One region of the Micrococcus sp. TA1 genome, then DNA from elsewhere that is predicted to be linked to it. Evidence: predicted binding sites of a transcription regulator. Region 1 holds the regulator's gene; the other holds the start of a gene.
What was found. The regulator LexA, encoded in region 1, represses DNA repair genes until DNA is damaged. The targets are predictions, from matches to a motif close to TCGAACANNTGTTCGA.
Positions count from the first base shown of each region.

Region 2: a site for LexA is predicted at 1,787-1,802, ahead of GGQ69_RS11990 (HNH endonuclease signature motif containing protein). Genes of this name have one in related genera too.

Region 1 is NZ_JACHNW010000001.1:697,295-703,286, forward strand. It holds gene GGQ69_RS02890 (ATP-dependent DNA helicase) at 1-1,589, shown strand, start outside; gene GGQ69_RS02895 (hypothetical protein) at 1,593-2,507, opposite strand; gene lexA (transcriptional repressor LexA) at 2,534-3,271, opposite strand; gene GGQ69_RS02905 (LysM peptidoglycan-binding domain-containing protein) at 3,506-3,865, shown strand; gene GGQ69_RS02910 (histidinol-phosphate transaminase) at 4,004-5,143, shown strand; gene hisB (imidazoleglycerol-phosphate dehydratase HisB) at 5,199-5,816, shown strand; gene hisH (imidazole glycerol phosphate synthase subunit HisH) at 5,816-5,992, shown strand, end outside.
Region 2 is NZ_JACHNW010000002.1:133,377-139,368, forward strand. It holds gene GGQ69_RS11985 (DUF262 domain-containing protein) at 1-1,414, opposite strand, end outside; gene GGQ69_RS11990 (HNH endonuclease signature motif containing protein) at 2,018-3,007, shown strand; gene GGQ69_RS11995 (hypothetical protein) at 3,073-3,594, opposite strand; gene GGQ69_RS12000 (ribonuclease HI) at 3,847-4,788, shown strand; gene GGQ69_RS16720 (bifunctional RecB family nuclease/DEAD/DEAH box helicase) at 4,898-5,992, opposite strand, start outside.

The sequences.
Region 1 (5,992 bases):
CGACCAGCCCGCTGGGCCGGGAGGTCAAGCGGCTGCGCGACTGGGCCGAGGAGACCGAGTCCGGGGACCGGGACGACCTCGAGCCCGGGGTGAGTGACCGGGCCTGGCGCCAGGTCTCGGTCTCGGCGGTCGACTGCATCGGCGCCCAGCGCTGCCCGATGGCCGAGGAGTGCTTCTCGGAACGGGCGCGGGCCGATGCGGCCGAGGCCGACGTGGTGGTGACCAACCACGCGTTGCTGGCCATCAGTGCCTTCGAGGGCCTGGCCGTCCTGCCGGAGTTCGACGCGGTGATCGTGGACGAGGCCCACGAGCTGCAGGACCGGGTCACGGGGGCGGTGACCGGACAACTGTCCGGAGCCATCGTCCAGGCGGCCGGTTCCGCGGCACGCAAGCACACGGCGATCGCGGTCGAGGACCTGATGCAGGCCGGCGTCGGGCTGGACGCGGCGTTCGCCGCCACTCCCACGGGACTCATCCCGCGCGGGCCGGACGAGGTCCAGCAGAACGCCCTGCGGGCGGTCCGGGACGCGGCGCGGCAGGGGCTCAGCGACTCCAAGGGGCCCGGTGGGGCAGGCGGTTCCGCCGAGGCGGCCGACGGTGGCCGGCAGATGGCACGCTCACGGCTCCAGGAGGTCCTCGAGGTGGCCGAGAGGATGCTCGACGCCGTCCCGGACGCGGACTACCCCGAGGTGCTGTGGGCCTCCCGTCCGGGCCGCTTCGAGCCGGGGACCGGATGGGTCCCGGGTGACGAGACCGCCGCGCCGGTGGTGTGCGTCGCCCCGTTGTCGGTGGCCGGCCGGCTCCGGGAGGGGTTGTTCGGCCAGGCGACCACGGTACTGACCTCCGCGACCTTGACGGTGGGGGAGTCCTTCGACCCCGTGGCGGGCTCGCTCGGCCTGCTCGGGCCGGGCGCTCCGCGATGGACCGGGGTGGACGTGGGCAGCCCCTTCGACTACCCGCGCCAGGGCGTGCTCTACGTGGCCCGGCACCTGCCCCGGCCCGGCCGGACCTCCTCCCCGGACGCCTACGACGAGCTCGAGTCCCTGCTGCGCGCCTCCGGGGGAGGGGCACTGTGCCTGTTCTCCTCGAGGCGCGCGGCCGAGGACGCCGCCGCGGAGATGCGCAGCAGGCTGGGGGCGGCGCCCCAGATCCTCTGCCAGGGCGACGCCACCCTCTCGGCCCTCGTCCGCCAGTTCGCCTCCGAACCGGACACCTGCCTGTTCGGGACCATGAGCCTGTGGCAGGGCGTGGACGTGCCCGGATCGGCCTGCCGTCTGGTGGTGATCGACCGCATCCCGTTCCCCCGTCCGGACGACCCGCTGGGGACCGCACGCACCCGGGAGGTCAGCCGTCACGGCGGCAACGGGTTCATGGCCGTCTCGGCCGCCCACGCCGCCGTGAGGCTGGCCCAGGGCGCCGGCCGGCTGATCAGGACCACCACGGACCGTGGCGTCGTGGCGGTGCTGGACCCCCGGCTGGCCACCGAACGCTACGGAGGGTTCTTGCGGTCCACCCTGCCGGACTTCTGGCCGACCACCGACCCGGCTGTGGTGCGGGGCGTGCTGGAACGCCTGCGCGACCCGGCCTAGGGATCACGAGCGGTCGACGGCCGAGAGCAGCTCCAGCACCTCGACCGTTCGGATGCCCCGCCAGTCCAGGCCCTGGCCCGGGCACCACGCGGCCCAGTCGACGTGCCAGCCCCCATCGGACTGCTGGCCCATGACGACCCGGTCGACGTCTGCCCGGAGCTGCCTGTCGGTGAAGAGCAGGCGCGCGGGGGTCGCGGCCCCCGGCTCGATCACCGGGGCCGACCACGGGTCGGCGGCCAGGTCCCAGGGGTGCAGTCGTTCGCCCTCGGCCCCGCCTTCCACCGGCAGCGCACCGTCGCGGTCCAGGCGGGAGCGCCATGTCTCGATCGCCGCGGTCTCGGCAGGACCCTCGGTGCGGGGACCCCGGTCCGCGGCCAGGAAGCGCAGGGCGTACTTGACGGCGTAGGCCGACAGCCCACCCTCCCGCAGCTGGGAGCGGCACCACTCCGTGGCCGCCTCGGCCCACCCGCCGACGAAGCCGGTCCGGAGGGCGGCGGCCGCGAAGCCGAAGGTGAGGTGTGATCCTCCGGGCCACAGCTGTACCCAGGGCGCGTGCGGCCAGGCCAGGGAGGGCTCGGTGACGAAGGGCAGCGAACCGTCGAGCCCGGACGCCGAGGCAGCCCACTCGAGCGCGCTGCGGAACCAGGGATGGTCGGCCAGGTCCCACCCGGCCAGCAGGTCGAGGGCGGTGAGGGTGGCGAGGGGCTCGCTCACCGGGGAGCGGACATCGGGCTCCAGGCCGTGACCGAATCCGCCGTCGGGGTTGCGATACGCGCCCAGCGCCGCCAGGACGCCCTCGGGACCGCCCCCGTGCAACAGCAGGTCCAGGCGACGACGCTCCAGGAGCCGTCCCCGGGTGTAGACGAAGCGCTCGGCGTCCGCCACCCGGACGCCTCTCGGGAAGGGACGGTGGTTCATCGCCGCGCTCCGCATCAGTGTCCCGGTCAGAGGGCCCGCAGGACCGTGACCACCTTGCCCATGACCGTCGCCTCGTCTCCGAGGATCGGCTCATAGGCCGAATTCTGCGGCAGCAGCCACGTGTGCCCGTCGCGCTGCCGGAACGTCTTGACGGTGGCCTCATCATCCAGCAGGGCCGCCACGATGTCACCGTTCTGGGCCGAGTTCTGCTGGCGGACCACCACCCAGTCCCCGTCGCAGATCGCGGCATCGACCATCGAGTCACCGGAGACCTTGAGCATGAACAGCTCTCCCTCGCCGGTGAGCTGGCGGGGGAGCGTCATGACGTCCTCGACCTGCTGGTCGGCCAGGATCGGCCCGCCGGCGGCGATGCGACCGACGAGCGGGACCGGGACGGAGGTGCCCTCCACCGCACCGGTGTGCAGGGCCGTGACCGGAGCCGGGCGGTCGGCGGTGTCCGGGGCGCCGGCCGCGGCCGTCGACACGGGCTGTCCGTCCTCGTCCAGCAGGACCTCCATGGCGCGGGGCCGTCCCGGATCCTTGCGGATGTACCCCCACTTCTCCAGTTGACCCAGCTGATGGGTCACCGAGGACAGCGAGGCCAGTCCGGCGGCGTCACCGATCTCCCGCATCGACGGCGGGTACCCGTGCTGCGCGATGGCCGAGCGGATCGACCCCAGGATGACCCGCTGGCGCGCGGTCAGCGTCCGGGCGGCAGGGGCGGGCTGGGAGTCCGGTTCGGGTCGGGGAGTCCGGGAGGCCATTCGAAGATCCGTTCTTAGCGTGTCCGTGGTGCCGGTTGAGATGTCTCATGGTCGGCCCGCGGGGAGTTGACGGGCCATCACGTGCCTCAGAGGCTACCGGAGGGGCAGGGCGGATTCAAAGATATGTTCGAATAATGTTTGGCGTGTTTCGAACAGACGTGCTAGACAAGAGGGCGAACGGATAGAACACACGTTCGAACAGCCCGGTCGCCCCGGGCGGAGAGGTTGAAGAGCATGAGCACTGCAGCATCGGTCGTGACCCGCACCGCCGGCTCGGCCGGATTCCACCTGAACCGTCGTGGCCGTTTCCTCTTCGTCGGACTCCCGATCCTCGTCGTGGCCGCGCTGGCGGCCGCGGCCGCCGTGTTCCTGGGCGCCCATGCCGTGGCCCCGGCCGCAGCATCGCCGGAGCGCCCCGTGGTCGCCCCGGTCGAGTCCGTCACCGTGGACTACGGTGACACCCTGTGGTCCGTGGCCGGCCAGGTGGCCCCGGACGCTCCGCGCAATCAGACCATCCTGCGGATCGGCGAGCTCAATGACCTGACCGGTTCCGAGCTGCAGCCGGGGCAGGTCCTCTTCGTCCCCCGGGGCTGACGCGGGCACCACCGGAACGTCCGCGGCCTCGGCCGGCCCGTCGCCCGGTTCGAGCCGCGTCAGAGGGGGGACCGTGGCGTGCCATGCACGGACGTCACCGGGGCTCGGGGGACTGACTGAGCGCCTAGGCTGTCTCGGGTGAGTGATGAGGATGCGATCTCGAATCCGGAGGCCCTGGCCGCCCTGCCGTTGCGTGAGAACCTGCGGGGCCTGAGCCCCTACGGTGCGCCCCAGCTGGACGTGGCGGTGGCGCTGAACACGAATGAGAACACCCATCCGGTCCCGGACGAGGTGGTCGCCGCCATCGCGGAGTCGGTGGCCGCTGCCGCCGTGACGCTCAACCGCTACCCGGACCGTGAGTTCACCGAACTGCGCAAGCGCCTGGCGGAGTACCTGGGGCACGGGTTGTCCGCGGCGAACCTGTGGGCCGCGAACGGTTCCAACGAGATCCTGCAGCAACTGCTGCAGGCCTTCGGTGGGCCCGGGCGCACCGTGATGAGCTTCCCGCCCACCTACTCGATGTACCCGCTGCTGGCCGCCGGCACGGACACCCGGTACGTGGCCGGTGTCCGCGGGGAGGACTTCTCCCTGACGGCCGCCTCCGCGGCGGCCCAGGTCGCCGAGCACCGGCCGGACGTGGTCCTGTTGTGCTCCCCGAACAACCCGACCGGCACCGCCCTGGGGCTGGACGTGGTGCAGGCCGTCTATGACGCCACCGAGGCCTACGGGGGCATGGTGGTCGTGGACGAGGCCTATGCCGAGTTCGCCCTCGCCGGCACGCGCTCCGCGCTCACCCTGTTGCCGGGCCGGCCGCGCCTGGTGGTCTCCCGGACCATGTCGAAGGCCTTCGCGCTGGCCGGCGCCCGCCTGGGCTATCTCGCCGCCGCACCGGAGGTCACCGACGCCCTGCGCCTGGTGCGCCTGCCCTACCACCTCTCCGCGGTCTCCCAGGCCACGGCCAACGCCGCCCTGCAGCACTACGACGTCCTGCTCGAGAACGTCGAGGACATCAAGGCCCAGCGCGACCGGATCGTGGAGGGGCTGCGCGATCTCGGTCTGGCCCCGGCCGTCTCGGACTCCAACTTCGTGTTCTTCGGCGGACTGGCCGATTCCCACGCGGTGTGGCAGGGCCTGCTCGAGCACGGGGTCCTGGTGCGCGACGTCGGGATCCCGCACCACCTGCGTGTCACCGCCGGGACCGAGGCGGAGACCACGGCGTTCCTCACCGCCCTGCGGGAGGTCCTGGCCGAGGCACCCGCCACGACGTCCGGCCAGTGACCGGCCCGGTAGACTGGACCACCGGATCCCCCCAACAGCAAGGAGCTGACAGAGCATGGGCGCAGAGCTGATCTCCGGCCGGAAGGCGCGGATGCAGCGCACCACCAGCGAGTCCGACGTCTACGTCGAGATGGACCTGGACGGAACCGGCACCTCCGAGATCTCCACCTCGGTGCCGTTCTACGACCACATGCTCACGGCACTGTCCAGGCACTCGCAGATCGACCTGACGGTCCGCGCTACCGGGGACACCCACATCGACGTCCACCACACCGTCGAGGACGTGGCCATCACCCTCGGCGAGGTGCTCAGGACGGCGCTGGGGGACAAGAGGGGCATCCGCCGCTTCGGCGAGGCCTCGGTGCCGCTGGACGAGGCCCTGGCGCGCGCCGTCGTCGACGTCTCCGGCCGACCGTACCTGGTGCACGAGGGCGAGCCCGAGGGCCAGCAGTACCACCTGATCGGCGGACACTTCACCGGGTCCATGACCCGGCACGTGTTCGAGTCGATCACCTACCACGCCTCCATCTGCCTGCACATGGACCTGGTCCGCGGCCGGGACCCGCACCACATCGTCGAGGCCCAGTTCAAGGCCTTCGCCCGCGCCCTGCGGGCCGCGGTCGAGGACGACCCCCGGGTCACCGGGGTGCCCTCCACCAAGGGTGCGCTCTGATGGCCGGTGTCACCGGCGCCGCCCGTCCCACCGTCGCCGTCCTGGACTACGGGTCCGGCAACACCCACTCCGCCGTGCGCGCCCTCCAGCGCGCCGGGGCGGATGCACGACTGACCGCGGACGCGGACGAGGTGATGAACGCCGACGGGCTCGTGGTCCCCGGAGTGGGCGCCTTC
Region 2 (5,992 bases), on a different contig from region 1:
GGGACTGCCGGACGTTGCCGTAGAGCCTGGTCGTCGGCAGCCCTTCCAGCATGTCCGTATCGGTGGGCCATTGGCGCGCGTCGGAGGACTGCGCGGCCAGGTAGTCCCGTACAGCGATTCCTACGTCCTCGACGGGGGTTCCCTCGAGCGTCGACAGGATGGCAACCATCATCTTGTTGACGTCCTTCATGGTGCTGCGCAGCAGAGTGCGCCGCACCACCCAACTTTCAAGGGCGCCCAGGGCAATAGCGATTTGATCACCGGGCACCTTGTGGTTCTTCGACAGCATCCACAGCAGCAGTGGAGTGGTCGAAGCCAGCTCCAGGGCTTCGACCACGCGCCCGTAAAACTTTCCCTCAATAGTGTCCTTGGACAACTGGGCGAAGTTTCGGAAGGTGTCGGCGTCCTGGCGGAGCTCCCCGAGCAGCTTCTCCGCCGATGCGGCATCAGTCATCAGTGGCTTCGCATAGGAAACAAACACACGGAAGACCTCGTCGGTCAGGACCTCTTCACGCCGGCGCATCGTCAACCAGTACTGCAGGAAGATATCGATCCGGGACCGGGTGTGCCGTCCCTGGGTAATCTCACCTCTCCACCAGGTCTCGTCGAAGTCGGTCCAGTACTGCTCCGGCCAAGACTCCACGTCGGCGTGGACCTGCTCGCCGCTCTGGAAGATCCAGTTCTTGATCAGGTCGGCTTTTAGGAGGGGCGTACCCCGGTCGTTGAGGGTCTCGAAGATGACCTGGTCGTCGTCATGACCAGCCAAGTTGATCGCGACAACATACAGCCGAGACTGGACCACATCGGCCAAGGCAGAGGCGCGTGCTTTCTCGTCGCCGACAACCTTCTCGTCCTCGTCCACAACACCGTCAAGCCACTTTCCGACTTCGGTACGGAAGAAGCTATGCGCCTCAACGATCCGATGCTCACCCGGCGGGGGGTCGTCGCCGTCCATGGCGGACTCGAATGCCGCCCGGTCCGTACGCGACGGCCAAAGCTTGAACCGTTCCGGCTTGCCGGCAAACCGCTTGGCCTGGTTGAGGATCAGTTCCTCGATGGCCTCGGCTTCATCCTCGTGGCCGCGCTCCAGGATGGCTTCGTGAACGGCGTCGAGCATGATCTGTAATGTGGTGCTGCGTTGCTGGCCATCGATGACCGACTGGCGCGTCACATCACCGGCGACCGCAGACTTAAGTTTGAACACCACCGCCCCCAGGAAGTGACCACCCAGTTCTTCGAGTGCGGTTTCGTCGCCTCCGGCGTGGACAACCTTTTCGGCTACGCGTCGCACGTCCTGCCACAGGGGTTGCCATTGTTCGTCCCGCGTCCAGACATAGGGACGCTGAAACGCCGGAATCTCGTAGTGCACGGTCGTTCCGAACAACTCGCGCGGATTCAGTGCATCAGCCTTCATTGGCAGGTCCCCCTCGGCCGTAACATTCAATCAGACTAGTCAGAGCGTACGGCGCGGCCGGGCATGTCAACGGAAGGGACTGCATCCCCTTCGAGGAAGCAGAAGAGCCGTTCGAGCTCCCGCAGACTACTGCGGTCACCTCGGTCATTTTTTGCATGCTTCGCTCCTATCACTGACTTCTATCACTTAGTGCGGTCCGATGGTGGCTGGATTGATCTTCAGGGCGTCGAAGCCAAAAGGTCCTCGATCGGACCAGCAACTCAGCGGGACACTAAAGTGGCACGGCTCAGGAGAGGCCATCCCCGGGTTCGAAGTACTACGGGTCTCCGCTCGCTTTCGCGCAGTGATGGAGCTGCAGCGCGGACTCAGTCCTCGAACGAGTCTCTGGGAGATCTGGCGCTTCACGAGCAGCTCTTCTTCGTGTGTGTGGCCACTTCAGACGCCGAATCGACCTTCTCCGCAAGCTGCTTATCCCGTCCGTGCCAACGGTCAGAATGAGTACTCAAGACGCGGACGGCCGGGGCATCCCTCAGGATGGGGAAGTCCGCCGTTGTCGCTCACGTGCCCGTCTTGGCCTGATTCGCTTCCCTCGAGAGGATCACCATGTCTGCCTTCCTGCTCACCGTCAGTAACAGCTGGCTACGTCAAGAATCCCTCCGTCGAGATCTCCTCCTCCGGAACACTGCGAACTTCGAACGTGGAGAGGAGTTGGCATCGTTCCCATGGACCGTGCGGCACGAGGCTGAGATGACCGCAGGTGACGTCGTCTACCTCCTTCTCCAAGGAACGGGTTCTCGAGGCATCATTGCCAGCGGCCGGGTCATCAGCGGCGATCTGAAGACGGAGAATCACTGGCATCAGCCGGGAGACGAGGTCACCACCGTGGACATCCACTGGGATACGACTGTCCTGCCGGACGAGGCTTTGGGCACCGAGTTCCTCCGGGACAAGTACCCGCGGACGAACTGGACTCCCCGAGCCAACAGCACGGAGGTTGCCGCCCGTGAAGAGGACGACCTCGCCGAAGAATGGTCAACCCGACTCATCCGATTGGGCCATCGGGTCCACCGAACACGACGGCGCCGTCGTTCCATGGACCTCGCCCGGAAGACGCCTAAGACTTACGACACCTCAGTCGTCATTGCCAGGAGTCACATGCGGGCCTATCGCTGGGACCTCCTGAATATCCACCCACCCTTCTGCGCCTACTGCGGCATCGAGGACGTCAACGTCCTCGATGCTGTTCACCTGGTGCCCCTCGCGCTCGGCGGGGAGTCTACGCCGGCGAACGGTCGGCTGCTTTGCGCCAACCACCACAGGGCTTTCGTCCAGGGCACCCTGAAGTGGGACGGGGATTGTTTCGTCGTATCGGCTCCGTGGATCCAAGTCCCCCCGCCGGAGGCAGACACCTACATGGCGGGGCAGGTCACCATCGCCTTGGGCTGCATCATGCAGGAACGAGGCGATGACCCACTGAACAGGTCCGACATCCCGGTCCCACTGACGCTGAGCGCGTTCGTGGATCTCTGCTGCGAGTTGAAGCTGAGCCCGCCTGATGTCCTGGATCAGGCCTTGGGGGTCATCATTGACTGAGCCCGCCGAGGCCCGGGACGGTGGCCACGTCGAGAGTCGGCGACGGTGCGCGGCCATCCTTGGCGTCACCGTCCGTAAATGTGCAGCGCCGCCCCGTAGCCCATCGGAAGACCCTGGCCGATCGCCCAGCTGGACAGGACCTCGATGATGGCCGCGGTCGTCATCTCCTGCACTGGGGCCGTGCCGGTGTCGGGGGTATTGACCGCGGCATCAGCTTCCTTGCCCATCCCGATCCGCCAGTTGTACGTCCCATCGAGCTGCAGCGCCGCCAACTCGAGGTGATAGATGCCCTTCTCGATCAGCATGGTCTGGGCGTAGCGGGTCACCGGCTGGTCGTCTTCAAGATGCAGGGTGTCACCCGGTGACTGGAGTGCCTTCACCAGATTCACGATCTGCTCGGGGCCCTCCAGAAGAGTCCAGCCGCTGAAGCGGCCATCGATCTTGGTCTCCCACCACAACTGGGTAGGACCACTGGCCTGGGTCATGACCTCGACCCGCTCCCGGGGAAGCCCTCCATCGATGGCGTCGATCTCGACCGATCCCGCCGTGGCTTCCTGTCCCACTTCAATAACTGATGACCTCACCATGCTGAACCTCCAAAACCTCGCGCTGACTACGGACCATAGGAGTGCAGGCTAAGGGCGGCCGCGGACGCGCTAAGCGCATTTCCAGCGACCCCGGAGCAGGCACAACCCTCGACGCACCCCTTCGCTTCACCGGTCTATCGTGTCCGACCCTGTCCCTACCCTGACGAACACCGATGCAGAACCGACAGGAGGCACCGGAAGCAATAACCCGTATCCATCCCCGTCCGCACCGTCTCACCAGGAGGTCCTCCCATGACGCACCCCAAGCCCTGTCCCCCCGCCCGCCGGCTGCAGAACAGCATCGACGCCGCGGCGAACCGCTCGGGGGTGACCGTTCGGGTGGTGAACCGCCAGGGAATGGTCTTCTGGTCGGTGGCCCGGACCGAGGGTTGTGACCTCCACGGGGTGCTGTCCGGGGTGATGGTCGATGGTGAGGCCGGGCCGCAGCGCGGCATCCTCCACGATCGTCTCGACCGTGCCGTCCGACGGGTCCGGGCCGACGCGGCCGAGGCCGTGTACTGCGCCGAGGAGACCGGCATGGTGCCGTCCACGCTGCAAACGGCCCTGGGCGTTCGGGGCCACCAGACGACGTCGGACTATCCCCCGGCCCACGGTTTGGTGGCCACCGGGGCAGCCATCCAGGTCCAGTTGCGGTCCTTCTATCGCCGGGTGGAGGTGTCCACGGATGCCTCCGCCGGCAAGCGAGGGTGGATCGGAGCAGGGTGGATGATCGACTTCGGGCAGGGCAGCCGGCTGCGGCTGGGCCAGCAGGCGCGCCGCGGCGGCAGCATCCTCGAGGCCGAGCTCCGTGCCATCCTCCTGGGCGTCCAGGACGCCACCCGGCGTATCCCCCACCATCTGGTCAACTCCTGCGAACTGGTGGTCCGCTCGGACAGCAAGTGGGCACTGCGCATGATCACCCAGCCCGGGTGGTCTCCGCTGGGTGCGTCGAGGGCGGCCGTCGAGCAGGCGGCACTGATCCGCACCGTGGTCCGGGGCCTGATGGTTGATTTCACCTGGGTCAAGGGCCACGACGGTGACCGCGGGAACGAGACCGCGGACCGCCTGGCGCTGATGTCCCGGCGCCACGCCGAGCTGGGACTGCCGACCGAGGTCCTCGAAGCCAAGGTTGAAGCCCTGCGCCTGGAGCTGCAGGAAGCCGGGACGGCCGTCCAGCACGCCCTGGCCGCATAGAACTCCACGGGTGTCCGCCGGCGACGAGCAGTGGCTGCGCCCCACCGAGTCGACGGCTCCGGCGGTGTCCGGATAGCTGGCGTGCGGTCATTACCTCCGTGTGGAGGGGTTACCGCACACTCATCACATCAGCGCCTTGCGTCAGGCGCGCGAAGGCGCTCAGCTCGGCCAGGCCCTGGGGCGTGTTCGGCAGGTGGTCCAGCAAGGCCGGGGAGCACACCAGGTAGGCCTTCCACTTGGCCCGGGAGATTGAGACGTTCAGCCGGTTGCGCATCAGCAGGAACCCGAGCCCACGGGGCACCTCCGCCGCGGAGGAGGCGGCCAGTGAGGTGATCGAGATGACCGCCTCCTGGCCCTGGAACTTGTCCACCGTCCCCGCCCGGACCTCGGTCAGCCCCGCCTCATCCAAGGCCCGTCGGATGGCCTGGACCTGGGCGTTGTACGGCGTCACCACGATGACATCGTCCTGACCAATCTGATGCTGCTGGTCGCCGTCGACCCACGTCTGTCCCAGGTGGTCGCAGATGATCTGCACGACCCGGTCCGCTTCCTCGGGGGACGCGGTGACGTTGCCGCGGTGCTCCACGAATACCGTCTGCAGCCCCGGCTCAACGCCGTGGAGCTCACGGTCCCGGGTGTTCTCGTGGGAGCCCAGTTGACCCTCGTAGGACAGCTCGGACACCGGTCGGGTCACGGCGGCGTCCATTCGGCGGGATTGGGCCAGGAAGTAGCCGTACTCTGTGGGCAGCACGTCGTGTCCGGCGCTGAGAAACCCCAGGGCGGAGGTCTCCACCGGTTCCGGATGGCTGCCCTGGCTGACCTGGGGCAGCTGCTGCGGGTCACCGAACAGCATGAGGTTTTTGGCGCACGCTCCGGCGGCGATGGTGTTGGCGAGGCAGTACTGGCCGGCCTCGTCCACGATGAGCAGGTCCACCATGTGCCCCTTGTTGGCGAGCTGGGAGAACAGCCAAGCCGTCCCGCCGATCACACACCCCTCCGGGTGGTCGGCCAGGAAGTCGGGGCCCTTGGAGTTCGTGAACACCTCGATTACACCCTGCGGCGTGCGCCGGTCCTCAGGCTGGGCCTTGCCGACCAGCATCGGGTCCAAGCCGTGGCCGATCACGTCGTCGAGGACGTTGTCGACCACCTTGTGGGACTGCGCGACGACGCCCACTGTCCACCCGTGCTCCCGTACCAAGCGGAT